DNA from 4 places in the Arthrobacter sp. R1-13 genome. Region 1 is predicted to be linked to each of the others. Evidence: riboswitches for the same ligand, from Rfam matches in the RefSeq annotation. Region 1 holds a riboswitch; each other region holds the start of a gene.

Evidence for each region. A riboswitch is a leader RNA that binds a small molecule or an ion and turns the genes downstream of it on or off. The one in region 1 is predicted to bind thiamine pyrophosphate.
Region 2: another riboswitch for thiamine pyrophosphate. It lies ahead of thiC (phosphomethylpyrimidine synthase ThiC); the one in region 1 lies ahead of thiO (glycine oxidase ThiO).
Region 3: another riboswitch for thiamine pyrophosphate. It lies ahead of M1D88_RS19360 (ECF transporter S component); the one in region 1 lies ahead of thiO (glycine oxidase ThiO).
Region 4: another riboswitch for thiamine pyrophosphate. It lies ahead of M1D88_RS12280 (bifunctional hydroxymethylpyrimidine kinase/phosphomethylpyrimidine kinase); the one in region 1 lies ahead of thiO (glycine oxidase ThiO).

Annotation. Positions count from the first base shown of each region.
Region 1 covers NZ_CP096420.1:3,112,254-3,119,334, forward strand. The annotation lists gene M1D88_RS14350 (hypothetical protein) at 1-120, shown strand, start outside; gene M1D88_RS14355 (4a-hydroxytetrahydrobiopterin dehydratase) at 185-865, opposite strand; gene M1D88_RS14360 (thiazole synthase) at 956-1,765, opposite strand; gene thiS (sulfur carrier protein ThiS) at 1,809-2,045, opposite strand; gene thiO (glycine oxidase ThiO) at 2,054-3,355, opposite strand; TPP riboswitch at 3,404-3,523, opposite strand; gene thiE (thiamine phosphate synthase) at 3,550-4,236, shown strand; gene M1D88_RS14380 (ferritin-like fold-containing protein) at 4,291-5,010, opposite strand; gene M1D88_RS14385 (RNB domain-containing ribonuclease) at 5,052-6,563, shown strand; gene M1D88_RS14390 (DEAD/DEAH box helicase) at 6,842-7,081, shown strand, end outside.
Region 2 covers NZ_CP096420.1:2,765,084-2,772,164, reverse strand. The annotation lists gene thiC (phosphomethylpyrimidine synthase ThiC) at 1-1,432, opposite strand, end outside; TPP riboswitch at 1,428-1,535, opposite strand; gene M1D88_RS12810 (amidohydrolase family protein) at 1,650-2,732, shown strand; gene M1D88_RS12805 (VOC family protein) at 2,847-3,722, shown strand; gene M1D88_RS12800 (hypothetical protein) at 3,840-4,277, shown strand; gene rpsP (30S ribosomal protein S16) at 4,477-4,893, shown strand; gene M1D88_RS12790 (RNA-binding protein) at 4,895-5,137, shown strand; gene rimM (ribosome maturation factor RimM) at 5,280-5,846, shown strand; gene trmD (tRNA (guanosine(37)-N1)-methyltransferase TrmD) at 5,847-6,656, shown strand; gene rplS (50S ribosomal protein L19) at 6,883-7,081, shown strand, end outside.
Region 3 covers NZ_CP096420.1:4,170,973-4,178,053, forward strand. The annotation lists gene M1D88_RS19355 (ABC transporter ATP-binding protein) at 1-902, opposite strand, end outside; gene M1D88_RS19360 (ECF transporter S component) at 902-1,534, opposite strand; TPP riboswitch at 1,604-1,745, opposite strand; gene M1D88_RS19365 (SRPBCC family protein) at 1,948-2,862, shown strand; gene M1D88_RS19370 (FAD-binding oxidoreductase) at 2,946-4,340, shown strand; gene M1D88_RS19375 (hypothetical protein) at 4,392-5,186, shown strand; gene M1D88_RS19380 (DUF4166 domain-containing protein) at 5,183-5,866, shown strand; gene M1D88_RS19385 (DinB family protein) at 5,874-6,500, opposite strand; gene M1D88_RS19390 (DUF4235 domain-containing protein) at 6,615-6,878, shown strand; gene mnhG (monovalent cation/H(+) antiporter subunit G) at 6,908-7,081, opposite strand, start outside.
Region 4 covers NZ_CP096420.1:2,667,085-2,674,165, forward strand. The annotation lists gene obgE (GTPase ObgE) at 1-1,112, opposite strand, end outside; gene rpmA (50S ribosomal protein L27) at 1,232-1,495, opposite strand; gene rplU (50S ribosomal protein L21) at 1,556-1,864, opposite strand; gene M1D88_RS12280 (bifunctional hydroxymethylpyrimidine kinase/phosphomethylpyrimidine kinase) at 2,207-3,778, opposite strand; TPP riboswitch at 3,761-3,858, opposite strand; gene M1D88_RS12285 (Rne/Rng family ribonuclease) at 3,978-7,081, opposite strand, start outside.

The DNA of each region.
Region 1 (7,081 bases):
ATTCCGTGGATCCTTCCGATGGTTCTGGGCACCGCGGCCTCCTTGGCTGCTGCTCTATACCTTGGGAAGACCCGGGCCCGGCACGACACCGCACGGCTCACTGCCGCACTGAGGCTCTAACGGATCGGGCTCTAAAAGGGTCTAACGGGACGCGGGTCTAACCGGGCAACGCCACAGCGGGTCCTCAGAGGTCCGGCTCGTGGCCTTCTTCGGTGCACAGGCACAACCGGTTGCCTTGGGCGTCAGTCACAACAACCCAATGAGGGGCGTGGCCGTAGTCCATCAGGGCGCCTGTGCCGGCGGTCTTCTCCAGCGTAGGGCCGGACTCCTGCTTGCTTCGGTGGACATCCAGGTGAAGGCGGTTGGGATTTGGCGTGGACGTGTTCTGGAACCAGAGGCCGGGCCCCCTTCCATACGGGTCCACCAGGTCCCCGTAGCGGCCCTTTTTGTACCCGAGGGCAACGCGCCACACCTCTGAGATTTCGGCGGGATCGGCTGAGTCTATGGCGATTTCGATAGTTCTGTAGAGGCCTGGTTCAGCAGTTGCGCCTGCCGCTTCCGCCTCTGCGCTCACCGACGTCGCGGCGGTAATGTCCCGTCGGGTGACTTCCGATCCCGCGTCATGGGACGTAAAGCGGATGAACACCCTGTTGAACCGCCAATCGAGGTCAGGGTGATGGTCCTGTTCTTCTGCCAAACGTCCGACGGCGGCAATGAGGTCCAGCGCTTTGGCGGCCGCCGGCAATTTGTAGACGGTCACCAGGCCCCCGAGGCGGTAACGCCAGTCCGGTAGCCCGGCAAGCGCTTCGTCAATCTGCGGCCGGGTCAGTACGGCTGCTTTTTCAGGTACGACTGGTTCAGGCATGACGCCCTCCTGGAACTGATAGCAGGCGAACAGGTCCGCCGTCGGCCGGCCCGGAAAGCTGAACCAGGCAACCGTGCCCGGAAGGACGGGCTAGAGGAACTCGGCCCGGCCTTCCATGGCAGATGACGCCAAGGCGTGCTCACGGCGCGGAATCCGGCCGGCGGTTTTCGCCAGCCTACCGGCGATGACGGCGTGTTTGAAGGCCTCGCCCATCTGGACCGGGTTCTGGGCCCGCGTGACGGCGGTAGCCAACAATACGGCGTCACAGCCGAGCTCCATGGCCAGGGCGGCATCCGAGGCGGTACCGATTCCGGCGTCGAGCACTACCGGGACAGAGGCCCTGGCAACGATCAGCTCTATATTGTGGGGGTTCAGGATGCCCAGGCCGGTCCCGATGGGCGAGCCCAAAGGCATCACGGCGACGGCACCGAGGTTTTCCAGGCGCAATGCCAGCACGGGGTCGTCATTGGTATAGGCAAATACTTTGAATCCCCGGTTAACCAGCTGCTCGGTCGCTTCGACCAGTTCCACGGCGTCGGGCAGGAGGGTATGTTCGTCGGCGATGACCTCCAGTTTGACCCAGTCCGTCTCAAGCGCCTCACGGGCCAGTTCGGCGGTCATGACTGCGTCCCTGGCGGTGAAGCAGCCCGCTGTGTTCGGCAGCACCCGGATGTTGTGCTCCACGAGGAGCTGGAAGAGGGAACCCGTTTGCGCCGGTGAGTACCGGCGCATTGCAACTGTTGTCAGTTCCGTCCCGGAGGCCAGCAGCGCGGCGCCGAGCCCGTCAAGGCTTGGAGCCCCACCGGTTCCCATGATGAGCCTTGAACTGAAATCGACCCCGTCTATGGTCAGCTCGTCGGTCGCCTTGTATGCCGGACCGGAAGTGGTGGCTACCATCATGTTTCCTGCGTTTCCTGTTGGAGTAGGGCCTTCATGCATTTGCCTAGCCTCCCTGTACTGCGGTGACCAGTTCGACGTCGTCGCCGTCAGCGAGCGCCGTCAGTGACCAGCGGCTCCGCGGAACCACTTCGGAGTTGCGGGCAACTGCAACGCCAAGTTTCTGACCGTCAGCTGCCTGGCCGTCGGGGCCAAGGCTCTTACCTGTAACCAGGGCTACCAGCGTGGTGACCGAGGCGCCGTCGTCGATGGCACGCTCCGCGCCATTGAGGGTGATGTTCATGCTGTTCCTTACTGCGGAGAGGTACCGGCTGTTGCCGGATCGGGGTGACGCCGGACATGACCGGCGGAGGAGCCTGGGGAGAATCGTCCGGGTTCGAAAACTGCCCACCGGGAATCAGACCGGCCCTCCATCAGCTGCAGGCAGATTGATGCGGCCGCCGGAGCCAGAAGTATGCCATGGCGGAAGAATCCTGTCGCCACAATGAGGCCCAAGAGGTCAGCGTCACCTGTGCGGTCCCGTACCCTGCCCAGCAGCGGCGCATTGTCAGGGGTGCCGGGCCGGCCGCGGGCGGTGCATTCAAGCAGCTCCAGTTCGGCCACTGCGGGGAGAAGTACCTGCGCGTCGCGCAACAACTGGTAAATACCTCCGGCGGAGACCGCTGCCTCTGCTGCACCTGCTTCCAGGGCTGCTTCCCGTTGCGTGGCTCCGATCACCACAGTCCCGTCGTCCCTTGGAACGATGTACACCGGCACGCCATGAACCATCCCCCGGACCGTTGAGGTCAGGAGCGGCTGGAGGTGGCCCGGGACGCGGAGCCGGATGATATCCCCGTAGACAGGCCGCAAGGGAAGATCGAGTCCCGGCGGAAGGCCGTCCAGTTTTCCTGTTCCAAGTCCGCTGGCCAGGACAGTCTCGCCGGCATGGATGGCTCTTCCGTTGTCCAGGACGACGCCGGCTACGCGGTCACCATCCCATCGCAGGCCGGCGGCCCTCGCCGGGAGCATTTCGCAGGTTCCCCCGGAACGCTGGGGATCGGCCAGAGCTTCGGCGATCCGGGCAAGGAGCCTTCGAGGGTCCACCTGATGATCGGCGGCGATCCGGTAGGCACCGGAGACGGCGGGACTGAGCAGCGGCTCAATGGAGCGTGCTTCACGAACTGTCAGTGGCTCCACTGTGAGCCCGTTCGCTGCCTGCACCCGCCTCAGATCCTCGAGCGCCCGGCGGTCTGCAGCATCAGCGCCGATGACGAGCGTGGGTGTGGTGAGGTATCCGGTACCAGATGCCTCCGCTTCAGAGGGTCCGTTGACACGGCTGTCGATGGCAGGGGCAAGTCCGGCTGCGAACGCAGGCCAGAGGGCTGAGGCCTCGAGCATGAGTTCCAGCAGGTCTTCCTCCTGGTAGTGCAATTCAGTTACCGGGGCCAGCATCCCGGCGGCGGCCCAGCTCGCGCCGGTACCGGGGGCATCGTCAATCAGGACCACGGAGCGCCCACTCAGTGCAGCTTCCCAGGCGATGGCATGGCCCACCACTCCGCCGCCAATGACTGCCACATCCACGCTGATATCCGTGCCGGAGACGGGCTCGTGCATTGGGCCGGTGGACGTTGTGTGGCTGGATGATGGAGAGAGTGCTGAGTGGGAGAGCACTGGATTCCTTCCCTACGCCGGTACTAACCGGATCAGGTCAAGCGGTCGGCTCTGACGCCCTCTCAGCCCGGCAGTTTATGACAGCTGCTGCGGGCTCCCGCGGTACTCCCCCAGTTTAGAGGAACTAGGCTGGTGCCATGACCGAGCCTGCCGTCCACACCACCGCCCGCCTCTACCTCTGCACCGACTCCCGCCAGGGCCGGGGGGACTTTGAGGACTTCATCGACGCCGCCTACGCAGGGGGCGTTGACATCATCCAGTTGCGGGACAAGCAACTGGAGGCTGCGGAGGAACTGGAGCTGCTGGAAGTCCTGCAGGCCGCGGCCCAGCGGCATGGGCGGCTGTGGGCGGTCAATGACAGGGCAGACATCGCGTCCCTGTCCGGCGCTCCCGTCTTGCACCTTGGCCAGAAGGACCTCCCGCTGCACTCGGCAAGGACGTTCGTCGGCAGTGAAACAGTGATCGGCCTTTCCACTCATACCCCGGGGGAGGTTGATGCCGCTATTGCCGCATCACCGGGGCGAAGCGGCCTGGATTACTTCTGTGTCGGGCCGGTCTGGTCCACTCCCACTAAACCCGGACGGACCGCCGTCGGGCTTGAACTCGTCACTTATGCGGCTGACGCCATCAGGGCGGCAGACCGAATGACTGTCGACGGCATACTCCTGCCCTGGTTCGCAATCGGCGGCATCGACCTCGCCAATGTGGAGCAGGTGGTGGCCGCCGGCGCCTCGCGTGTAGTGGTGGTCCGGGCCATTACAGAGGCAGACGATCCTGCGGCCGCAGCCAAGGCCATCCTGCAAGTGCTCGACGCCGGAGCCTGACCCGGGCTTTACGGTCTGATCAACCGAGCTGTCTCACCATCCGAAGCCGATTGGCTAGCCTGTCAGGCCCAATTGGGTCATGCGCCGGGAGTGGTTCCCCGCCAGCTCCTTCATCAAATCAGCAACCATGAGTTTGGCCTCGGCGTCGTCCCGGACGATTCCCACTCCTGAGTCTGACCCGGGTGGGTCATTACCTTGGCTGGCTATGAGGCCCGACAGGAAAGCACGCTCGAAGCCCACCCGCTGCGCCTGGGTGAGAGCCTCCCCCAGCAACCGCCTCCCCCACAAGGCCAGCCTCGACGCCAACCTGGGATCATCGGACAACGCTTTCTTGAGCCGTACACGAAGAATCTCCGTGACATCCTCGGCTGACTGGACCTGCCGGATCAGCTGCCTGCTTTCCGGCTCGACGTACTCGGACACCGCACGGTAGAAATCAGCCGAAACAGTGTCAATCACGTACGCCTTCATCAGGGACTCGTACCAGTCCGCCGGGCGCGTACGATCGTGGAAATGGTCGATGGCGGGCTGGAATGGCAGCATGGCTTCCTCGGCATCAACACCCAACCCTGCAAGCCTGGCACTTACCAGTTCATAGTGCTGGAATTCCAGCACAGCGATCCTGCCCATAACGGCCCGGTCATGGAGGGTGGGCGAGTAACGGGCGTCCGCAGAGTATCTCTCAAAGGCGGAAAGCTCCCCATAGGCCATGACTCCCAGGAGGTCCGCAAGGAAACGGTCCCGGCGAGCGTTGTCTGTGGGGGAAGTGCTCATGATCCAAGACTAATGGCGCAAATCGGGCTAACCTGATTTTCGTGTCACATCATCGTCTGGCTCCCAGTGTTCACGCTCAGAGCAACCAGCTGGCCGCGGCGCTCAGTGCTCTGCGCACCCGCCTGGAGCTGCCCGGCGCCTTCCCGGACGAGGCCCTCAAAGAAGCTGAAAAGGCCGTTGCGGACCACCGCCTTCCGGACCTGGATCTCACGGCCATCGAGTTCATCACCATTGACCCGGCGTCCTCCACCGACCTTGACCAGGCTGTTTTTATAGACAGGGCCGGTGACGGTTACAAGGTCTACTACGCCATCGCCGACGTGCCCTCCTTTGTGGAGCCGGGCGGCCCTTTGGACGCCGAAACCCGACGGCGGGGGCAGACGTTCTACGCGCCCGACGGTCGCATCCCGTTGCATCCCGAAGTGATCAGCGAGCAGGCCGGCAGCCTGTTGGAAGGTCAGCTGTGCTCGGCGTTCGTTTGGGAATTCGATCTCGACCGGGCGGCAGAAGTGTCAAAGGTTGCCGTGCGCCGGGCGACGGTCCGGAGCCGGGCGAAGCTCAGCTACAGGCAGGCCCAGACACAGCTTGATGCAGGAACCGCGCCACTCGTGTTGCAGCTGCTCAAGGAAGTGGGGATCAAGCGGGTCGAGCTGGAGCGGGGCAGAGAGGGTGCAAGCCTGAACATGCCCGAACAGGAAATCCAACAGCTTCCGGACGGCGGCTACCGGATCATTGCAACACCCCAGCTTCCGGTTGAGGACTGGAACGCCCAGATTTCCCTGATGACAGGCATGGCAGCCGCAAAACTCATGCTGAACGGCAAGGTGGGCATTCTCCGGACCATGCCCACTCCCGACGAGCGGTCCCTCGATAATTTCCGAACTCAGACGCAGGCCCTTGGCAAGCCCTGGGATGGTCAATTCAGTTACGGGGAATACCTGCGCACCCTCGATCCCCGGGATCCTAAGCAACTGGCCATCCTGCACTCGGCGGGGATGTTGTTCCGGGGAGCAAACTACACCCCGTTTGATGGAACGGTCCCGGAGAACGCCATTCAATCGGCCATCGGTGCCAGTTATGCGCACACCACAGCACCGCTGCGCAGGCTCGTGGACCGCTTCGTCCTGGTCATCTGTGAAGCACTGAGCAACGGCTGTGACGTCCCCCGCTGGGCACGCGAGGCCCTTCCGTCGCTGCCAGCCATCATGGCCGCTTCCGACCAGCTCGCCGGCAGGATGGAACGCCTCGCCCTGAACACCGTTGAAGCCGCGCTCCTGGTCAACCACATCGGCCAGGAATTCGAAGCAGTTGTGATCTCCGGATCCCGGCAAGGCAAACTCAACGGTAATGGCGGCAACGGCGGCAGCAACGGCAACGGCAACAATGGCAACGGCAGCCTGAACGGGTCCGGACCTTCCGGGATTGTGCAGATTGCAGAACCTGCGGTCACGGCCAGGTGTACGGGAGAGCTCGAACCCGGCACCAACGTCAGGGTCCGGCTGGTGGCCTGCGACATCTCGGCCCCGGAGGTCTTGCTCGAGCTCGTGGACTGACCCAAATCGGGTCGCGTCCAGTGCTTTTCGTGTCAACAGCTAGACTGAAGGTGTAGTAATGGATGCCCGGTCGTTGATTTCCTTCCTTTTAAAGAATCAACAAGCCCGCCCCTACGCGATCTTGAGACACACCAGTTGGTCACCAGTGCCAGCATAGATAGCCCGCGATCGGCTTCCACTGGATTTGCTAGCGCGCCCGAGCGTGCTCCGGAACGGCCTATCAAACCGCCCCGTTGAGCAGGCAGCGCCTAAGCCCAAATGAATAAGGAAACTCCACTGTGAGTGAATTGCACACGCACCAACTTCTGACCGACGACACCGGAACGGAATCGATCGAGCCTGAAGAAACCATCATCTCGGACGAAAAACCGCACGAGATCGAGGAAAAGTCTTTCGCCGACTTCAACGTCCGGGCCGACATCGTCGAATCCCTCGCCGACGCCGGGATTACCCATCCGTTCCCTATCCAGGCCATGACGCTCCCGGTGGCCCTTTCCGGCCACGACATCATCGGCCAG
Region 2 (7,081 bases), 350 kb from region 1:
GGGCGGCGATCTTGTAGGTGATCACACCAGTCTTCACGTCGTCTTTGTTCGGCAGGCCCAGGTGTTCCTTGGGGGTGACGTAGCAGAGCATGGCGGTGCCATAGCGGGCGATCTCGGTGGCCCCAATAGCCGACGTAATGTGGTCATACCCCGGGGCGACATCGGTGACGAGCGGGCCCAGGGTGTAGAACGGCGCGCCCTTGCAGAGCTCCTGCTGGCGCTCCACGTTCTCCCGCACCAGGTGGAACGGGATGTGGCCGGGACCCTCCACCATCACCTGGACATCAAAATCCCAGGCCCGCTGGGTGAGCTCGGCAAGCGTGTCGAGCTCGGCGAACTGTGCGGCGTCGTTGGCGTCTGCTGTGGCACCGGGCCGTAACCCGTCACCCAGCGAAAACGCGACGTCGTACATCGCGAAAATATCGCACAGCTCGTCGAAGTGGGTGTAAAGGAAGTTCTCCTCGTGGTGGGCGAGGCACCAGCCGGCCATGATGGAGCCGCCCCGTGACACGATGCCTGTGACGCGGTTGGCTGTGAGCGGCACGTAGCGGAGCAGGACGCCGGCGTGGATGGTCATGTAGTCCACGCCCTGCTCGCACTGTTCAATGACGGTGTCGCGGAAGATCTCCCAGGTCAGGGCGTTGGCTTCTCCATTGACCTTCTCCAGTGCCTGGTAGATGGGGACGGTGCCGATGGGCACGGGAGAGTTGCGGATGATCCACTCGCGGGTGGTGTGGATGTCATCGCCGGTAGAGAGGTCCATCACTGTGTCGGCTCCCCACTGGGTAGCCCACTGCAGCTTGTCCACCTCTTCGGCGATAGAGCTTGTCACGGCCGAGTTTCCGATGTTCGCGTTGATCTTTACCAAGAAGGCCTTGCCGATGATCATGGGCTCGGACTCGGGGTGGTTAATATTGTTCGGGATGATGGCCCGGCCTGCCGCCAGCTCGCTGCGGACCAACTCAACATCGCAATTTTCGCGGAGAGCCACAAACCGCATTTCCGGGGTGATCATTCCCTGACGCGCGTAGTGCATCTGGGTGACCGTCCTGCCGCCGACGGCACGGCGGGGCACCGGCTGCGCTCCTTTCCACTCCTCTGAGGCTGCTCCCCGACGGACAGCCGAGCGGCCGTCGTCGAGCAGGGTGCGCTCCCGTCCGCTGTACGGCTCTGTGTCCCCGCGGGCTTCTATCCATTCGGAACGGAACGGCCTGAGACCGACCACCGGGTCGCTGCCGGGACCGGCCGTGCGGTAGACGTGGAAAGGACCGTTTCTATCGCCGTTGGGGGAGTCCTCCAAGGCGATTGCAGTCACCGGCACCTTGATTCCGTTTCCTTCGCCGGAGACGTAGGTGAGGGAGTGTGACTTCAGGGACTGCGTTTCGCCGGAGGGAATTTGGACAGGGCTGTGCTGTGATTCTGGGGTACTCAAGGGAATACTCACTTCCTTCGCCGGCATTACCCGGACAGGTTCAACGGTCGCAGGCTGCGTCAGCCCGATCTCAGCCCCTGCAAGGGCACCCGTGTGGTCGTAAATGAAGCTATCACACCGATGCCTCCTGCAACCCGAGGCGTCCCACAAACCGGGGCGCCGCAGCATCGCCATGCCAGGGAACATCCTGCGGTGGTCCGCCGTTAGGCTTTTGTCCGTGCCGAAAATAATTGAATTCAGCGGAACGGTGCTCACATCACCTGACTTGGAGCGACACGGAATGTGGGCAGTAGACGGGAAGCTGACCTTTCGTCGTCCCGCAGGAAACCCCGGCGTCGTCCTCGATGGCTGGGTGATGCCAGGGCTCGCCGATGCCCATTGCCACATCGGCCTGGGCCCGGAGGGTGAAGTGCCTGACCATGTGGCCGAGGCGCAGGCCCTGCAAGACAGGAATGCCGGCACCCTGCTGGTCCGCGATGCCGGCTCCCCCAGCGATACCAGATGGCTTCAGCACCGCAGGGACATGCCACGGATCATCAGGTCCGGCAGGCATGTTGCCAGGACGCGCCGCTACCTGAAGAACCTCGCCCTGGAGGTGGAGCCCCGGGATCTGGCGGAAACCGTGAGGAAGCAGGCCCGTGCGGGTGATGGGTGGATCAAACTTGTGGGGGACTGGATAGACCGCGACGCCGGGGATCTCGCCCCTTGTTTTCCGTCCTGGGCGGTGAAGGATGCCGTTCTCGCGGCGCACGAGGAGGGTGCCCGGGTCACCGCCCACTGTTTTGCCGAGGACACGCTGGATGACATGCTCGACGCCGGGATTGACTGCATCGAACACGGAACCGGCCTCCTTCCGCGCCACATCCCCCGCTTCATCGAGCAGGGTGTTGCCTTGGTTCCCACCCTGGTCAACATCGGAACCTTTCCAGATATCGCCAAACGGGCAGATGCGAAGTTCCCGGTCTACGCCGCCCATATGCGGTCCTTGTGGGCACGGCGCAATGAGCGCGTCCTGGAGGCATTCGAAGCGGGAGTGCGAATCCTTGCCGGCACAGATGCGGGAACAGTCATAGCCCACGGACGGATCGTGGACGAAGTCCTCGCCCTGAATGCCGCAGGGCTCCCTGCCGCTGCGGCACTGGACTCTGCGGCCTGGGCTGCACGCTCCTGGCTGGACGCCGAAGGCTTGACCGAAGGTGCCAGCGCCGATGTGCTGGTGTGCGCCGAAGACCCCCGCGAATCCCTGACTACCCTGAAGACGCTCCGCCATATCGTGCTCAGAGGGGAAGTGCTTCGTTAGGGGAAGTGCTAACAAGGGGAAATGCTCAATGAGGGAATAAATTGAACCTTCAAGTAATTTAACTCTATGAGTGCAGGTCGCCGATCCGGGCGGCCCCCGAACCAGGAGTGAATTATGACCACGGAAACGAGCAGCCAGGATCTGCTTCCCGCCGACCTCACCATGGGCACAGTGATGCTCAAGGTACGGGACCTGACGCTGATGACCGATTACTACCAGCGCGCCCTCGGACTGGAGATCGTGGCGGAGCAGGATGGCGGGCTCTACCTGGGCCGGCGCCGCCAGCCCCTGGTCCACCTTGCTGCAGCTCCCCGACTGGCTGTTCCTTCCCGTGGCGAAGCAGGGCTCTTCCATACAGCCTTGTTGTTCGAAGACCAGCCGGCCCTTGCGGCCACCGTGGCAACGGCAGCCCACTACGAGCCCCGGTTGTTCACGGGAAGCGCCGATCACCTGGTGAGCGAAGCCTTCTACTTCAACGATCCCGAAGGTAACGGCATCGAACTCTACTGGGACCGCCCCCGTGAGGCGTGGTCATGGGATGGCAAGAACGTTGTAATGGACAGCTTGCCTCTTCCCCCTCAGCACTACCTGCAGCGCCACCTGACCGAAGAGAGAGTCTCCGAACAGCGGGAGTCGGGTGCCGGCGTCGGGCACGTCCACCTCCAGGTAGGCGACGTCCAGACGGCCCAGGACTTCTACGTGGATACGCTGGGCTTTGAAAAGACCGCCGGCTGGCACGGTCAGGCCCTTTTTGTCTCCGCCGGTGGCTATCACCACCACATGGCCATGAATGTCTGGAACAGCCGCGGCGCCGGACCACGCAAGGACACGCTGGGGCTGGGGGAAGTTCTCATTGAAGTTCCCGCAGGGGACGACGTCGGGGCGCTCGCCGACCGCCTGAAAGTCGCCGGGGTACCTTCCCACCACACCGGCCTGGAACTCCGCTTTGAGGATCCGTGGCGCAACAGGATCCGAGTGGCGGTGCGCTGACGTCATGCCTTCCGGGTTGGGCTGCCTTCTGCGTTAGGCTGATTCGGACGGCCACGGTGGGGCTCAAAATCCGCATCGTAGGACCTTCCTCGCAGCGACGGAATGAGGATGATTTCCATGGGGTTCACCGAGATCTTTGTTTCCACCCACGACGGCGCGCTGAAGCGGGCCAGAGCGCTCGACGGCGGCGGGCCGGCCACCGGTGATGCCGTGCGCATCCCAGGAATCAGCGACTTCGAAATCGAGCAGTTGGGCGACCTCGCAGGCGCGGCCGTGCACGCAGCGGGCGCGGACTATGAACTGGCAATGGTGGACGTGGCAAGCGACTCTCTTCTTGGTGTTCCGCCGGCTATGGTCCGGGCCCTGGCCGAATTGCTCAGCTACGAGTCCGAAGGCGAAGGCGATGTGCTTGAACATGTCGCCGAGCAGTGGGCTGCGGAGGATGACATGCCTTTCGGGGCTGATGAAGCCAAGGGCTACGTCCAGCGGATTGCAGAGCTGGCAAGCGGGGTGGACGACAACGATCGGACCGGCCTGTACGTCTGGGCATCGTAGGCGCTAACGGGTTGATGAAGGCCGGGCGGGCGTCAAGTCGAAATCCCGCCGTCGATCTGGCACAATAAGTAGGTACTTGATCTGCGTGGCCCCTCTCTCCGCGTCTGGATCCTGTCCTTTAGAACCCCCTAGTATGGCCCGCCCCACGGGTGCAGAACGCGGGTTCGACCCCGTTTCAGAAACAGGAGTGACCACAAAAGTGGCCGTAAAGATTCGCCTTAAGCGCTTCGGTAAGATGCGCGCACCGTACTACCGCATTGTCGTTGCAGACTCACGCACCAAGCGTGATGGTCGTGCCATCGAAGAAATCGGCAAGTACCACCCCACCGAGGAGCCCTCATACATCGAGGTTGACTCCGAGCGTGCCCAGTACTGGCTGTCCGTCGGCGCCCAGCCGTCAGAGCAGGTTGCCGCGATCCTCAAGATCACCGGTGACTGGCAGAAGTTCAAGGGTCTTCCCGGCCAGGAAGGTACCTTGAAGACGAAAGCCCCCAAGGTTGCCTTCGTTGCTCCGGAAAAGCGCTCCGTGATCATCCCGGAAGCCATCACCAAGAAGGCCAAGGCGGAAGCTCCGGCTGAAGCAGACGCCGAAGCAGAGACCACCGAGGCTGAGTAAATTGCTGGCAGAAGCGCTCGAACACCTTGTCCGCGGGATTGTTGACAGCCCCGAGGACGTCAAGGTCAGTGCCAAGAACAACCGCCGCGGGGATACCCTCGAGGTTCGCGTTCATCAGGACGATCTTGGCAGGGTGATCGGCCGTCAGGGCCGTACAGCACGTGCATTGCGCACAGTGGTGGCGGCATTGGCGAATGGCGAGCAGGTCAGGGTCGACGTCGTCGACACCGACCGCCGCCGGTAATCGCGCCAGCAACACTTGTCTTGGGTCCGGCCCCTTCACCAGATGGTGGAGGGGCCGGACTTTTTTGAGATCCCATACCCTTCCCAGAGCGGCAGCTCGAAACTATTCATCCCGAATCCGGAACAGAGGAACAGAGGAACAGATGCAGCTTCAGGTGGCACGAATCGGAAAACCCCACGGCATCCGCGGTGAGGTGACCGTACAGGTGTTGACGGATGCGCCGGGGGATCGCTTTGTCCCTGGTACCGAGTTCGTGGTGGAACCCGCTTCCGCAGGGCCGCTGACGATTCTGAGCGCCCGCTGGAACAAGGACATCCTGCTGCTCGGATTCGAGGAGATCGAGACCCGCAATGAGGCGGAGACACTCCGTGGAGCCAAGCTATTCATTGAAACCGAGGAGCTGGACGAGGATGACGACGAAGGCTGGTATGAGCACGAGCTTGTGGGACTTGAGGCACGGGTGGGGTCAGAGGTCGTAGGCACCATCGCGGCACTCACCACCCTGCCGGTTCAGGACCTCCTGACTGTAAAGACACCTGACGGCAAGGAAATCCTGGTCCCCTTTGTGGAACAGATTGTCCCTGAGGTCAACATTGCTGAAGGTTTTGTGCTGATCACGCCCCCGCCGGGGCTCTTTGGGATCAATGAAGAAGGCGGCGCCGGGGACAGCGACGAAACCGCACCCGCCGAAGCCGGGGACGACGACTAAATGCAGATCGACGTCGTCAGTATCTTTCCGGAATATCTGGCGCCTTTGGAGCTGTCCCTCATCGGGAAAGCCCGCCAGGACGGGTTGCTTGACCTGAAGGTGCACGACCTCCGCGAATTCACCACGGACCGGCACAGGACTGTCGATGACACTCCGTACGGTGGCGGGGCCGGCATGGTCATGAAGGCCGAGCCGTGGGCGCAGGCACTCTCCTCCATCGCGGAGGGAGGACACGCGGGCAAGAAGCCGGTGCTGATCGTTCCGTCGCCCGCGGGCGAGCGCTTCAACCAGTCGCTGGCCCACGAACTGGCTGAAGAAGAGCAGCTCGTTTTTGCCTGTGGCCGGTATGAAGGCATAGATGAGAGGGTCATCGAGTGGGCTTCGGAGCACTTTACTGTCCGCCCGATGAGCCTTGGCGACTACGTCCTTAACGGAGGCGAAGTTGCCGTACTGGCCATGGTTGAAGCGATTGTCCGGCTTTTGCCAGGCGTTGTTGGCAATCCGGAATCCCTTGTGGAGGAATCTCACGCGGACGGACTGCTGGAGTACCCCGTCTATACGAAGCCTTCCATCTGGCGCGACCGTGAGGTGCCGGCCATCCTTTTGAGCGGCAATCACGGGAAAATCGCCCAGTGGCGGCGCCACGAACAGTACCGCCGCACCGCAGCCCGTCGCCCGGATCTGCTGGAGGGTTTCGACACCACAAAGCTGACCCGCGCGGACCGTACGGAATTTGCGGACCTTGGGTACGACGTCGTCGACGGACGCCTGCGTCGCCGGCCGGACGAGCCGGGAAACGATCAGGGCTGAGGGATTCGCCTCAAGGCTCCGCATGTGGCAAAATTAGTCCTTGTGCCTACTGGGTGCGAACCTGCCACAGGGGGAGCGTAACCAACAGCCTGGCGCCCCGGACCCGTCAATCAGTGACGGAACCGGAATAGCAACTTTCGGCGGGAATTTCCGGGCCTTTCAAAACCCGGGCTTGGCCGCCGTGACCCAAAGTAAATGACCTGTGGCGTTTACCAGGAGTGGATCAATGCATATCCTCGATTCCGTAGATGCAGCCTCGCTGCGCACCGATGTTCCTGAGTTCCGCGCGGGTGACACCCTTAAGGTTCACGTCAACATCATCGAAGGCAAAAACTCCCGTATCCAGGTGTTCCAGGGCTTTGTCCTCGGCCGCCAGGGCGACGGTATCCGCGAAACCTTCACCGTCCGCAAGGTTTCCTTCGGTG
Region 3 (7,081 bases), 1.1 Mb from region 1:
TCACGCGAGACCGCAAGCTCTTCCGCGGCGAGGAGCAGCTGGCCGGTACCGGTGCTGCCGGGGGGCAACGCAGCAACTGAACCCCGCGGGCGGGTCGCCGGAATATGGCCGGGAACCCAGACGCCCGCCCTGATCAGCATCTCCTTTGCCTGCTCCAGGACCCGGTCAGGCGTTCCGTCAATGAGCACCGCGCCCTCATTCGAAGCTCCCGGCTGCAGCACCACGATGCGGTCCACAAGGTCTTTCCACACCGCAACACGGTGCTCTACCACCACCAGGGTTGCGCCGGTCTTCTCCAGACAACGGCTCACGGCGTCACGGACTTCCAGCACCCCGGCTGGATCGAGGTTGGCGGTGGGCTCATCCAGCAGAATGAGTCCGGGACGCATGGCCAGGATGCCGGCGAGCGCCAGGCGCTGCTTTTGCCCGCCGGACAGGGCGGACGTCGGGTGGTCCAACGGCAAGTGACCCAGCCCGACGTCGTCGAGCGCCTCATGCACACGTGCCCAGATCTCCGCCCGGGGTACTGCAAGGTTTTCGGCACCGAACGCGACGTCGTCGCCGAGCCGGGACAGGATCACCTGCGTTTCCGGATCCTGCTGCATTAGCCCGGCACGCCCGCGCTGGGCACGTGGCGGCTGGCTGTCAATGAGCAGCGAACCGGACTCGTCGGAGTCCCCGGCCTCGCCGTCGTCGTTCGTGTCGCCGAGCACCCCCGCGAGGGCGTGCAGGAGCGTGGACTTACCGGCACCCGAGGGGCCGAGCAGGAGCACCCGCTCCCCCGGGCGGATGTCCAGATCAAGCCCTTGGACGGCAGGGCTGGGCCTCCCGGCGTGCCGCCAGGCCCACCCTTGTGCCGTTACCCCGGCAGGGCGGACGCCGCCGTCGCGAATCGGAGTCATCAGGAGAAGACGGGCTCCGTCGCAGCCTTACGGGAGGCGAAGGAGCTCAAAACTCCGGTCTTCGCGAGGCCACGGGTGGCGATCCAAGACAGGGCCCCGGCAATGACGGCACCCGAGATTGCCGTGAACAGGATGTAGGCTGCCTTGTCGCCGGCTGCGTAGGCGATGTTCCAGCCCCAGGGCGCGAACGAATCGTTCAGGCCGCAGAACAGTCCCGCCCCGGCGCCGGCAAGCAAAGCGACCGGAAGGTTGAACTTCTTGTACACAAACGCCGCGAACACCAGTTCGGCGCCAAGGCCCTGCAGCAGGCCGGAAATCAGCACGGTGGTGCCGTACTGCGAGCCCATGAGGAGCTCGCCCGTTGCCGCCACTGTCTCGCAGAAGAGGGCCGCGCCCGGCTTACGGATGATGAGCATCCCCAGCACCGCGGGGATCATCCAGCCACCTGCGTAGAGCCCGGTCAGGGGCGGGTAAACCGCATTAAGCGGAGCCGAAATAACGTTGGCGCCCTGGGACCATGCCCAGAAGATCACGCCTCCGGCGACGGCAATCAGCGCCGCCACCACAATGTCCACAACGCGCCAACTCTTTTTGCTGGCAGTGGGGGTCTGCTTTGCAGAAATTCCAGTCATGTCTTCCTCCTGAGGAACAGGAGGGGAAAGTGCTCCCCGGCTACCGCGGATTGCGCCGCTTCTGCCGGACACTCTGAGAACTCGACTCCCTTGCGCCGGTACTAACCGGATCAGGTTCGAGGGTCTGCGGCTGTCCGCACTCTCAGCGCCCATCCATCGCACTCCCGGAATCCCGGTAATGCCCGACGGCGGCGCTCCCCTGTCGTAATCAATCTGCCCTTGTGGGCGTTGTCCAGTTTACACCTGACGGTGCTTGAAATTTTTGTGCCGATGTCACAATCGGTGGCGTAGGACTCTTGCCGACTGGCGGGGCCTCTAGGTGCCGGTTGTCCGTTCCGATTGGGGGTATTGACCCGTTTCCCGCTGAGGGCTACGTTGACCCTGCAGCCACGGTTCAATGTAAGGGATGGACCATGAAAATCCTCGCAGCGGTTTCGATGGCGCAACTGCTTGTCCACGTTGCGGGCGCACGGAAGGCGATCCGTGACCGGGTGCCGTATGACACTCCGTCCGGGCGCGGGAAGCCCGAGAACGTCGCCCGGGACATGTGGAACCCTGCCCTAGGCAGCGGGATGGCCGCGCCGTGGCCGGTCCTTGGGGCCCAAGCTATTGGCATCCTGATGCTCTTTGGCAAGCCGCGGCCCTGGGTGGGGAGGGCCTTGGGATGGCTAGGCTTCGGGTACATCTACGGCTACCTGAGTGAGCGCAGCGTCCGGGCATCCTTCCGGCACCCCGATATGAAAACCACTCCCCTGACCGTCCTCGGCACCGTCCTCTCCATTGCCATGGCCCTGTCAGGTCTGTCACGGACTGAACGGTCCGATGACTTCGGCCCTCATGAGCTCGCACGCGACGGCGTGGCTCCGACGCTGAGAGAACACCTCGTGAGAAGGCTCCAACTGGAATCGCGAATTGAGCTTCAGGCTCCGGCTTCAAAGGTCTTCGACTTCGTTGCAGACCACACGAACGCTCCCCAATGGCAAAGCGGCATCGATGAGATACGGCGTATCACGCTGGGTCCTATCGGCGTTGGCACCGAGCATGAATTAACGCGGCGATTCGCAGGGATGAAGGTCGTCGCCCGTAACCGCTTCATTGCATACGAGCCCGGCCGCTTCGTCGCCTTCGAGATTCCCTCGGGCAAGATGACCGGAGTCGCCTCCTATCTGGTCGAGCCCACCGGCGCCAACACCTGTCGGCTCATCAGCAATGTGGATTTCCAAGTGACCGGGCTGGCCCGGTTCGCCATACCCCTTCTGACGCTGATGTTCAAGCGAGACGACGAAAAGGCGCTAGCCAACCTTAGGGCCCTGGTGGAGCACGCCTGAGCCGATGATTGGTCCCCCGATTCCCTCTTGTCAGTTAGTCCGAACGGTGGGAATCTGCTCAGAGAAGAGAGGTCCGTGAGGCTATGGCAGAGAGCACGGAGATCGACAGCGGTGCTGTCGATGAACTACAGACATCCTTTCGGGGTGAACTCCTCCGGCCGGATGATGTTGGTTACGACGCCCATCGCAAGGTGTGGAACGGATCGATTGATCGCTATCCCGCACTCATAGCGCGCTGCACCGGTGTCGCAGATATACGCGCTGCCCTCCGGCTCGCCCGCTCGCAAGACCTGCTGGTCGCCGTGCGGGGAGGCGGTCATAGCTTCCCTGGGCTGTCAGTGTGCGACGACGGCATGCTTATTGATCTCGGTCCCATGAAAGGGATTCGAGTGGACCCCGAGGCCGGAACGGCCCGTGTTCAAGCCGGCGTACTCCTTGGCGAGCTGGATCGCGAGACGCAGGAGTTCGGTCTCGCTGTTCCTTCGGGAATCGTCACCCACACCGGAGTGGCGGGCCTCACGCTGGGCGGCGGCCTCGGGTGGGTCATGCGCAAGTACGGGCTGACGATTGATCAGCTTCTGTCCGTAGATGTGGTCACCGCCGAAGGCGGACTGGTCAGGGCCAGCGAGGATCAGAACGCCGACCTCTTCTGGGGCGTGCGGGGCGGTGGCGGGAACTTCGGCATAGTCACCCAGTTCGAGTTCCGTCTTAACCCTGTGGGCCCCTACGTAATGGCGGGTCCGGTCTTCTGGCCGATGGAAGATGCTCCGGAAGTGCTGCGCTTTTATCGGGACTGGATCGGGGACTGCCCCGACGAGCTTATGACCATCGCGGTGCAGAGAAGGGCGCCGGCGCTGCCGGTCGTCCCGCCTGACCTGGTCGGAAAGCACGTCGTTGCGATCGCAGCCTGCTATGCAGGACAGGTCGAGGAGGGCGAACGGGTCCTGCGACCCCTCAAGGAATTCGGTTCGCCTGTGCTCGATCTTTGCCGGCCAAAACCCTTTCTAGAGCATCAGAAGATGTTCGATCCATCGTTCCCCCACGGCTGGTCCTACTACGTCCGGTCCTGTGACGTCGCAGCGCTGGACGACGACGTCATTGACATCGTCGTCGAGCATGGCATGCGCATCACCTCGCCGATCACCAGCATCGGTCTCTGGCAGATGGGCGGAGCGGTGGGGCGTGTCGGAGACGGTGCCACCGCGTTCAATGGCCGCCAAGCCGGGTTCACCTTCAACATCAACGGCAACAGCATGACCGCCGACGGCTTCGATGCTGAGCGCGAATGGGCCCGCAACTACTGGGCGGCCCTCGAGCCCCACCACACCAGCGTCTACGTCAACTTCCTCATGGAAGAGGGCGAGGAGCGGGTCAGGCAGGCCTACGGTGCCGCCAAGTACGACCGGCTCAAGGCACTCAAGCGCAAGTACGACCCGACGAACTTCTTCAGGCTCAACCAGAACATCAAGCCCGGCTGACGGCGTTACCAGTTGACTCCCTGACACGCTTATGATCCTGAGATGGGGGAAATGCGAAGCAAGGACGTGCCCGCGCGCGGCAAGCAGATTTACGTTGAAATCCTGATCCACGCCCCGATGGAAAGACTTTGGGAGCTGAGCCAGGACCCGGACCTCCATCCGCGCTGGGATCTCCGGTTCTCCAGGATCATCCCGACGGGCCTTGGCAACGACGGGCATTCACAGTTCCGGTATGAGTTCCGGCTGCCGTTTTACGCCATCAGTGGCATCGGCACATCGCTGGGCAATAAAACGACAGCAGGCGGACAGGCGACGTCGGTGCTTAAGTTCTCCACCAGCAACCCTCTCTCGCCGATCGGTCCCGGCTCGGGCTACTGGCGTTACGTACCCGTGGATCAGGGCATCCGCTTCATCACCGGCTACAACTATGCTCCCGGCATGGGCGCCATCGGGCGAACGCTGGACGCACGGTTCATCCGCCCCGGTCTCGGCTGGGCGACATCGTTAAGCTTTGACCGGCTTCGTCTGTGGGCCGAGTCGGGCGTTGATCCGGCCCGGAGCCGCAACGCGTGGTTCCTTGACGCGGCAGCGCGCACCGCCGGCCTCGCCGGAGCGGCGGCGCTCCTTCGCCATGCTGTTGCGGCACGCACGGCTTCCGCTGCGGCACTTGGCGTGACCCTTGGCGCTTTGGCCCTGACGCTGCCCTCCCATCCAACGGTGCCCAAGGCAAAACGCTGCCTTCGTCAGCCACCGGACAGGGGTCCGGCGGAAGCGCCGGCGTCACTGAAGACACTGCCGGAACCGGACCACAGGACCCAGCGACAACTTGAGGGGGCAGGGGTATGACCTCCATCTTCGCGACGGCCCTGGGCCCGGATTTCCACCGGCTGCACCCGATGCTGCAACGGCGCTTCGGCGTGGACCTTGACTTAGGCTATGCCTGCATCGGAAGCGGCAACTTCTCGGAAGTGCGCCGCGGGGCGTGGTGGACTGTTCCTTTCCTCCGCTTCGGCGCTTTCCGGAACATCCTCTTTCCAGACCAGGGGAAGGACATCCCCTTCACCATCGAAAACTACCCCTACGTTGATGGCTTTGGGCGCCCGACTGTGACCTTCGTGCGGACCATGACTGTGAAGCCGGGCAAGAAACGCCGGTTCGATGCCACCATGATCTACAGCGAAGAAACGGGCGGCATTGTGGACTACCTGGGGACGCACCAGCATCTGGCCACAGATCTGAAGCTCGAAGTCCTTCCGGACGGGTCCCTCCACCTGAGGTCCGAAGGGCAGCGCTTCTACGAAGGCAGGCTGGGTTTCACCTTTCCCGCTTTCCTGACGGGGACAGCTGATCTGTTCGAAGCTTATGACGATCAGCGCGGCGTGTTCACCATCCAGATGCAGGTCCGGAACCCTGTCTTCGGTTTCCTGTTCGGTTACCGCGGCGAGTTCACGTGTACCTTTCCGCCTGTGTCAGCGGAGGGGATGCCTGCCCGTCTCAGACCTGTCCGAGAGGAACGGCGGGAGTAGCAGCCTCCTAGCTGGCAGCGTCGTCACGGGCAGTAGCCTCAAGGGCGGCTGCCTCCCGGACAGCAGCCTCACGCGCGGCGGCTTCAAGCCGGACCCGGTGAGTCACCCACTCGTCGCTGCTGCGTACCGAGAGATTCGGATCGCCCGTCCGCTGGCCTGCAGAGCCGTCAATGAGTTCGCGGAGGATATCGGCGTGCCCCAGGTGATGGGCGGTCTCCACGCACATATGGACAAGGATCTGGTGGAGAGTCACCCGGCGTCGTTCTTCCGGCCACCACGGAACCTCACCTGAGGCATCCAGCGGGAGCGCCGCGATGGTGGCATCGGTATGTGCAGCGGCGAAATGGTGCAGCTCGATGATCTCCTCGCGCGTTTCCTCAGGGGCCGCCCACAGATCGGCGTCCGGTTCTGCGTCATCGCTCAGCCAGGGCAGGTCGCGTCCGCTGGGCCGTCCGAAGACCAGCCCGAAGTAGTCCAGTTCAACGCTTGCTACATGCTTGACCAAGCCCAGCAGGTTGGTGCCCGTAGGCGTCATTGGCCTGCGGGCATCGTATTCGCATAAGCCGTCGAGTTTTCCCAGGAGGTTGGCCCTGCGGGTGCTCAGGTACTGGTGCAGAATCCCCTTGTCGTCCATAGCGGGCACTATACAGCGCCCCTCTGTGCCGCCCTTGGCCGAACTCCGTCGACGATGCCGTTAGTCTAGGGGAAGTCCCGTTTCCTCCTGTTTTACTGTTAGGAGCCCCTGGAAATGAGTTTTTTCATCAAGTTGCTTGGTACGGGCATCAGCCTGCTGGCCGGTTATGCCGGGACCAAGGTAGTGGATGCGGCCTGGGAAAAGGTCACCGGCCGGAAGCCTCCCAAGGGCGACAAGGATGACGTACCCACCACGCTCCGCACAGCATTGACGTTTGCGCTGGTCTCCGCGTCGGTCAGCGCCATCATCCAGGTCCTCGCGAACCGCGGAACCCAGCGGGCTATCACCCGTTTCGCCAAGACCCAGGACATCGTTTAGGGCTTGCCAGGCGGGCTGCCGCTCACCGCTCAGGCGGGGTCGTCGCCGTCCTCTGAGGCGAACTCCGCTGTGTCCTTGGCGGCCGCCTTCTGCACCACGGCTTCCAGCTCGTCGGTACTGAGCAGCTCGCGGTGGAGGTGCTTGGTCCGGTAACCTGCCCGGCCCACCATGTGCGCCGAGACCGGAACAGTCAGCAGCTGGAA
Region 4 (7,081 bases), 450 kb from region 1:
AATCCTGCTTCATTGACGGCGCGGGGACGCAGCACGGGCGCGTGAACCTTCGGCGGGGTGGCGGCGATGGCGTCACGGGCTGCCTTGACGATTTCAGCCATGGCAAACCCCAGCTGGCGGAGTCCCTCGTGGCTTGTCGCGGAAATCTCGAACACACGGTATCCACGCGATTCCAGCTCGGGGCGCACAAATTCGGCCATGTCCTTGCCGTCCGGGAGGTCCACCTTGTTCAGCGCAACCAGGCGCGGACGGTGGTTCAGCGGAACAACCTCGCCGTCGGTTCCCGCGTAGCTCATGTCGACGGCGTACTTCTCAAGTTCAGCTTCAATGATGGCGAGGTCTGACAACGGATCGCGATCCGATTCCAGAGTGCCGCAATCGAGGACGTGAACCAGGGCCGCGCAGCGTTCGACATGCCTGAGGAAGTTATGGCCCAGGCCCTTACCTTCGCTGGCGCCTTCGATGAGGCCGGGAACATCGGCGATGGTGAAACGGACGTCGCCGGCCTGGACCACGCCCAGGTTGGGGATGAGAGTGGTGAAGGGGTAATCGGCGATCTTGGGCCGGGCCGCAGACATGGCCGCGATCAGGCTGGACTTGCCCGCCGATGGGAAGCCGACAAGTGCGATGTCCGCGATGGACTTGAGTTCCAGGACGATATCGCTGGACTCGCCTTCGATGCCGAGGAGGGCGAAGCCCGGCGCACGGCGCTTTTGGGAGGAGAGCGAAGCATTTCCCAGGCCACCGATTCCGCCGGCTGCCGCAATGTACTCTGCACCTTCTCCTACGAGGTCAGCGAGGACTTTGCCGTCCTTGGATTTGACCACGGTGCCATCCGGAACGGGAAGGATCAGAGTTTCGCCGTTCTTCCCGCCGCGCCAGTCGCCCATGCCAGGACCGCCATTGGTCGCGTGGCGGTGGGGTGCGTGGTGGTAGTCCAGCAGGGTGGTGGTCTGGTGGTCAACGCGCAGGATGACATCGCCGCCATTGCCGCCGTTGCCTCCGTCGGGACCGCCGAGGGGCTTGAACTTTTCACGGTGAACGGAAACACAGCCATGGCCGCCGGTACCGCCGGATACGTGCAGTACTACCCGGTCTACAAAGCTCGCCACGTGGATCTCCTCAGTGCTGATTTCCGGACGTCCGAAAGATGCCCAAGATGATTGTAATGCGGTTAAAACACCGGTGGAGCGGACCATATGGCCCGCTCCACCGGTTCAAAAACTATTTGTTACTCTGCAGCTGCAGCAGTAACGATGTTCACGACCCGACGGCCGCGGCGGGTGCCGAATTCAACAGCGCCTGCCTGCAGTGCGAACAGGGTGTCGTCGCCGCCGCGTCCTACGCCGGCGCCCGGGTGGAAGTGGGTGCCACGCTGGCGGACGATGATTTCGCCAGCCGAAACGACCTGGCCACCGAAGCGCTTGACGCCAAGGTACTGTGCGTTCGAGTCACGACCGTTGCGAGTGGAGCTCGCGCCTTTTTTATGTGCCATTTGAAATGCCTGCCTCTAAATTCTGGGGAATCTGCTGAAAACCTGAACAGTAACCAGTGGCTACTTGATACCGGTGATCTTGACCTTGGTCAATTCCTGACGGTGACCCTGGCGCTTCTTGTAGCCGGTCTTGTTCTTGAACTTCTGGATGACAATCTTCGGACCACGGAGGTCCTGAAGGATTTCAGCCGTAACCGTTACCTTAGCCAGGTCCGCAGCTGCGGACGTGATCTTGTCACCGTCTACCAGGAGCAGTGCGGGCAGCTGAATGGTGCTGCCGGCTCCACCGGTGACGCGGTTCAGGGTAACGAAGTCTCCAACGGAAACCTTCTCTTGGCGGCCGCCTGCGCGGACAATCGCGTACACCACTTGGGAACTCACTTCTCTCGACGTTTCTTACTAAATTTGCGTGCGGAACCTGGGTCCGGTTGTTTGGCCTGGCTCACGCTGTGCCTCAACGCCGTGGATTCCTCAAGGAAATCCGTGAGCTAGCCCGGAAACAATGTCCACCCGTTTTCTAAGTGGCCCGTTCCCGAGGTCAAAACCCAAGTGTTGGCGTAAGCACCGAAGATCTAGTTTACGCTAATTTTGCCTTCGGTCGCAAATGAGGCTGGTTCCGGGGCTGAGTACGTGATAGGGGCCACATGGGCTTACCTCACGACTTCCCGAACCTTGCCCCATGATCTTACAGGCTCTCCGCCCGCTTCACGTTCATGCGTGCAGGCGCGGCGCGTCAAAGAATTCCACCTCGTAGCGGGAGGACTGCCCGAACGCCACCGCCATGGCTCGGCGCTCGGCTTCGGAACCTGCGAGAGCAGCGCGTTCCGTAAACCCGATGGCCTGACGCGTGGCGGCGGCAAAATCCTCGTCCGCGTACGTCCGTAGCCAGTCGGCGTAGGCATGTTCCGCCGGAGCTCCGTTGGCCTGGAATTCCAAGTGAAGGGTGGCCCCTACTTCTGCATAGAGCCAGAAGCATGGCAAAGCAGCAGCAACAAGCACTCCGTAGCTTCCCGCCAGAGAGCTGGCAAGGAGGTGGTCCACGTACGACTTTGTCACTGGTCCCAGCTCAGATTGAACAGGGCGGGTGCTGAGCCAATTGCGGTGGAGCTCGGATTCGACTTCCAGACACTGCTGTGCGGACCGCGCCCAGAACAATTGTTCCTCTTCGGTGGGAGCCATTGCGGAGGCCCTTGAGAGCACCCTTGAGTATCCATTCAGGTAGATCGCGTCCTGGCTGAGGTAGTAAGCGAACTGCTGTTCAGGCAGTGAGCCTTCAACCAGGCCACGGATGAACTCGAGGCGGTAGATGGACGCCAAATGATGATCGGCGCTCTCGCGCAGTTCCTCCATGAAGACTCTTCCGGACTGCACTTCTGTCTGTCCTTTGGGCTCCGTTACGGGCATGGCCGGAAACTGGTGAAAGTGATGAACAGGGCCGGCTCCCCTGCCCACTTCCAGGATGTCTGATCCCTCCAGGGCTCCGCGCAGCCAGGGCTTGACCTCCCGCAGGGCCTCTTCCCAGTTTCCCAGCCGCGCCTGGCTTGTCGCCAAAGCTGATGAAAGTGAACATCCAGTACCGTGGCTGTTTCGCGTGGGCACACGCTCGCCCGGAACCACCACCACCTTCGCCTGAAACCCAGCCGAAACACTCACGAGGGCATCGGGGCACTCCCCGCCGTCGAGATGCCCGCCCTTTACCAATACCGTGGCGCCGGTGACGGCTGCAAGGCGTTTGCCCTGCTCGAGTGCCGCTTTCCAGTCCTTCGCCAGGGGCTCCTGAAGCAGCATGGCCAGCTCGGGGAGGTTCGGCGTGAGCAAATCAGCCAGCGGCAGCAGCGCCCGGAGTGCTGTTTCGGCGGATTCCTGCAGCAGCCGGTCCCCGCTGGTGGCCACCATGACAGGATCCAGGACGACGACGCCGGGACGGACCTTCGTGAGCCAGGCCCTGACCACGCCAATGACGTCCGCGTCTCCGAGCATCCCGATTTTCACGGCGTCCACGACGATATCGTCGCTGATGGCCTCCAACTGTTCGGCCAGAAAGGAGGCGGGCGGCACGTGGACGGCACGGACGCCTTGGGTGTTCTGCGCCGTAAGGGCCGTTACGACGGCCATCGCGTAGCCGCCATTGGCGGCGATGCTCTTGAGGTCTGCCTGTATCCCAGCGCCGCCGGAAGGATCAGAGCCGGCTATCGCCAGTACCCGGGGAATAGTGCGGAGAACTGCGCTGGCGGAATCGGCAGCCGCAGGTGACGGCAAAAACGTTGAGGACAAAGGAGACATCCCTTCGCCGGTGCTAACCGGACAGGTTCAACGGGTGTGGATCTCAGCCGGCCCTTTGCGCGGCACCCCGTGTCAGGATCCCAGCCTAGCGGGTGTGGGTGAGTGTTAAACAGCCGAAGCCCGGACCGGGATAATCCGGTCCGGGCTTCAGCCATTGACTGTCGCCTACTGGCTGCAGTTCCCCTTGGGACAACTCACCTCACAACTCTGAGGCAGGCACTCCCACACCCAGGATGATGGGCTCGCTTGCAGTGGTGGCAGGCTTGGCCGGCGCTGCCGGGGCCTTGGCCGCGTGAGTGGAACCTGTGGCGGCAGGCGCATCCTGGTTCTGCTCGACGGCGGTCTCGTTCGCAGCTCCCTGCGCACGGCTGGCGCTGCGGTTACGGCGTCCGCGCCTTGAGGAGGATCCTGCTGCTATCGGAGCGGCGTGGACCCCGGGGGCAGTGACCGGCGCGGCGGCAGGCTTCCGGGTTTCCTCAGTCTCCTGTGGCTGATCGCTCTGTTCACCCAGGTGGGCGAAGGCCTCGGCCAGCAGGTCCAGGGTCAACTCCGGTGTCCCCGTTGACGCTTCACCAGCGTGGTCCACGAACGGAAGAACCACTCGTTCACCACCGAAAGTAAGGACAGTAGCGGGACGTCCGCCTGACGTGTCGTCGCCCTGGCCGGTGCGCCCGGCGTCGGAACCTGCCTGAACTGGCTCTGTGGCCTGCGGGCGTGAGGTTTCACGGGAGCGGGACGGTGCCTGGGCAGCGGGTTCTGACCGGACAGCTTCCCGTTCCGCCCCGGTTGCGCTGGCCCGGGCGGCCTGAACGTCGTCGTCATGAAGGTGGGCGGCGTGGGCTGCGGCGGCAATGTTGGCCAACGCTGCCCGGGTTGCTTCAGCCTTGGCATGACGCTCGGCGTCGGTGGGTTCGGCGTGAACGGGTGCCGGAAGCGTCAGCGGCTCTCCCAGGGCCTGCCCGCCCTTGCCGCGACGCCGCTTGCGCTCAGTCCGCGCAGCGGGCTGCACTTCGGCGCGCGGCACGTAGTGCTCCGCGGCGACGGTGTTGGCCCTGCGGTGCTCCACTGGCTCGTCGTGGGTGACCACGCCGCGGCCGGCGCAATGTTCGCATTGCTCGCCGAAGACCTCCAGGAGGCCTGTGCCCATACGCTTGCGTGTCATCTGGACCAGGCCGAGGGAGGTAACTTCAGCCACCTGGTGCTTGGTCCGGTCCCGGCCCAGGCACTCGACCATCCGGCGGAGCACCAGATCCCTGTTGGACTCCAGGACCATGTCGATGAAGTCGATCACGATGATGCCGCCGATGTCCCGCAGGCGCAGTTGGCGCACTACTTCCTCGGCGGCTTCCAGGTTGTTCTTGGTGACGGTCTCTTCGAGGTTTCCGCCGCTCCCCGTGAACTTGCCCGTGTTGACGTCGACTACCGTCATCGCCTCGGTACGGTCGATCACCAGGGAGCCGCCTGACGGCAGGAATACCTTGCGGTCCAGTGCCTTGTGGATCTGCTCATCGATGCGCCAGGCCGAGAAGATGTCCTGGTCCTTGGTCCACTTTTCCAGGCGGCCAACGAGGTCCGGAGCCACGTAGGTCACGTAGGCCTCGATGGTGTCCCAGGCTTCCTCGCCGGAGACGATCAGCTTGGAGAAGTCCTCGTTGAAGACGTCGCGGACAACCTTGATGGTGAGGTCCGGTTCCCCGTAAAGCAGTTCCGGTGCCAGGACCTTCGTGGAGGTCGCCTGGCTTTCGATGCCTTCCCACTGCGCCCGAAGGCGGTTGATGTCGTGGGTCAGCTCCTCTTCGGAAGCCCCCTCGGCAGCGGTACGGACGATGACGCCCGCATCTTCGGGCAGGCGGTCCTTGAGGATTCGCTTGAGCCGGTTCCGTTCGACGTCGGGAAGCTTGCGGGAGATTCCGGTCATGGAGCCGCCAGGCACGTAGACCAGGTAGCGTCCGGGAAGGGAAATCTGGCTGGTCAGGCGTGCGCCCTTGTGCCCTACGGGGTCCTTGGTGACCTGGACCAACACGGAGTCGCCTGATTTAAGGGCGTTCTCAATGCGGCGCTGCTTGCCTTCCAGGCTGGCCACATCCCAGTTGACCTCGCCGGCGTACAGCACGGCATTACGGCCGCGGCCAATGTCGACGAAGGCAGCCTCCATGGACGGCAACACGTTCTGGACCTTGCCCAGGTAGACGTTGCCGATCAGTGAATCCTGCTGGGTCTTTGACACGAAGTGCTCGGCCAGGACGCCGTCTTCGAGAACGGCGATCTGAATTCTGTCATCGCGCTGGCGGACGATCATCTGCCGGTCAACTGATTCACGGCGTGCCAGGAATTCAGCTTCAGTGATGACCGTGCGACGACGGCCCGTGTCGCGCGACTCGCGCCGGCGCTGCTTCTTCGCCTCAAGGCGGGTAGAACCTTTGACGCTGGTGACGCGGTTGCTCACCGGCGCCTCGGTGACGGCCCGGGGTGCGCGGACCCTCGTTACGGTGTTGGGAGGATCGTCGTCTCCCCCGCCGGTAAGTTCGATGTCCTGGTCACCACGGCGGCGACGACGACGGCGGCGCGAGGTGACGCCGTCGCCCAAACCTGCAGTTCCCTGCTCATCAGCTTCCGCTTCACCGGCGTCACCGTCGGTGTCCTCTGTCTCGTCTCCGGCTTCACGCTCGGTTCCGCGGCTGCGGCCACGGCGGCCGCGGCTGCGGCGACGGCGACGGTTGCCGGATTCGTCCAGCTCGCCCTCGTCAGAGGTGTTCTCGGTTTCATCGTCATCCTCGACAACAGGTGCCGGGACAGGCCTGACAACTGTACTGAGATCGGGTGCCTGGAAAATCATGGAGGTTACCGAGCCGGGTTCCAGGAAGAGGGAGCCCACCGCGGGGGTCTCAGCTTTAGGCTGCTCATCGTCCGCAGCTTCCTGGGCTTCCGGTTGTTCCTCGGCAGCTTCGGTTTCCTGTCCGGGAGCAGTAACAGCCGCACCGGCAGACTGGACGGCGTCAGTTGGTGCTTCTTCAGCCTCCGGAGCGGTCTCGGTGGTTTCGTCTTCCACCTCGGCAACAGCTGCTTTCGCGCGGCTGGCGCGTCGACGTACGGGCTTCTTCTTCGGGGCGTCTTCCAGCGCAGGGTCTGTCACTGCGGGTTCGTCGGCGGCAGCTGCTTCCCCAGCGACGGCTGCTTCCTCGGCGACGGCGGACTCAACAGGTTTGCGTGCACGGCTCCGTTTGGCGGGGGCAGCCTTTTCCGGTGCCGCTGCTTCGCCCGTGTCCGTGGGGGTCGCGTCGGGATCGATGGGGATGCCCTCTG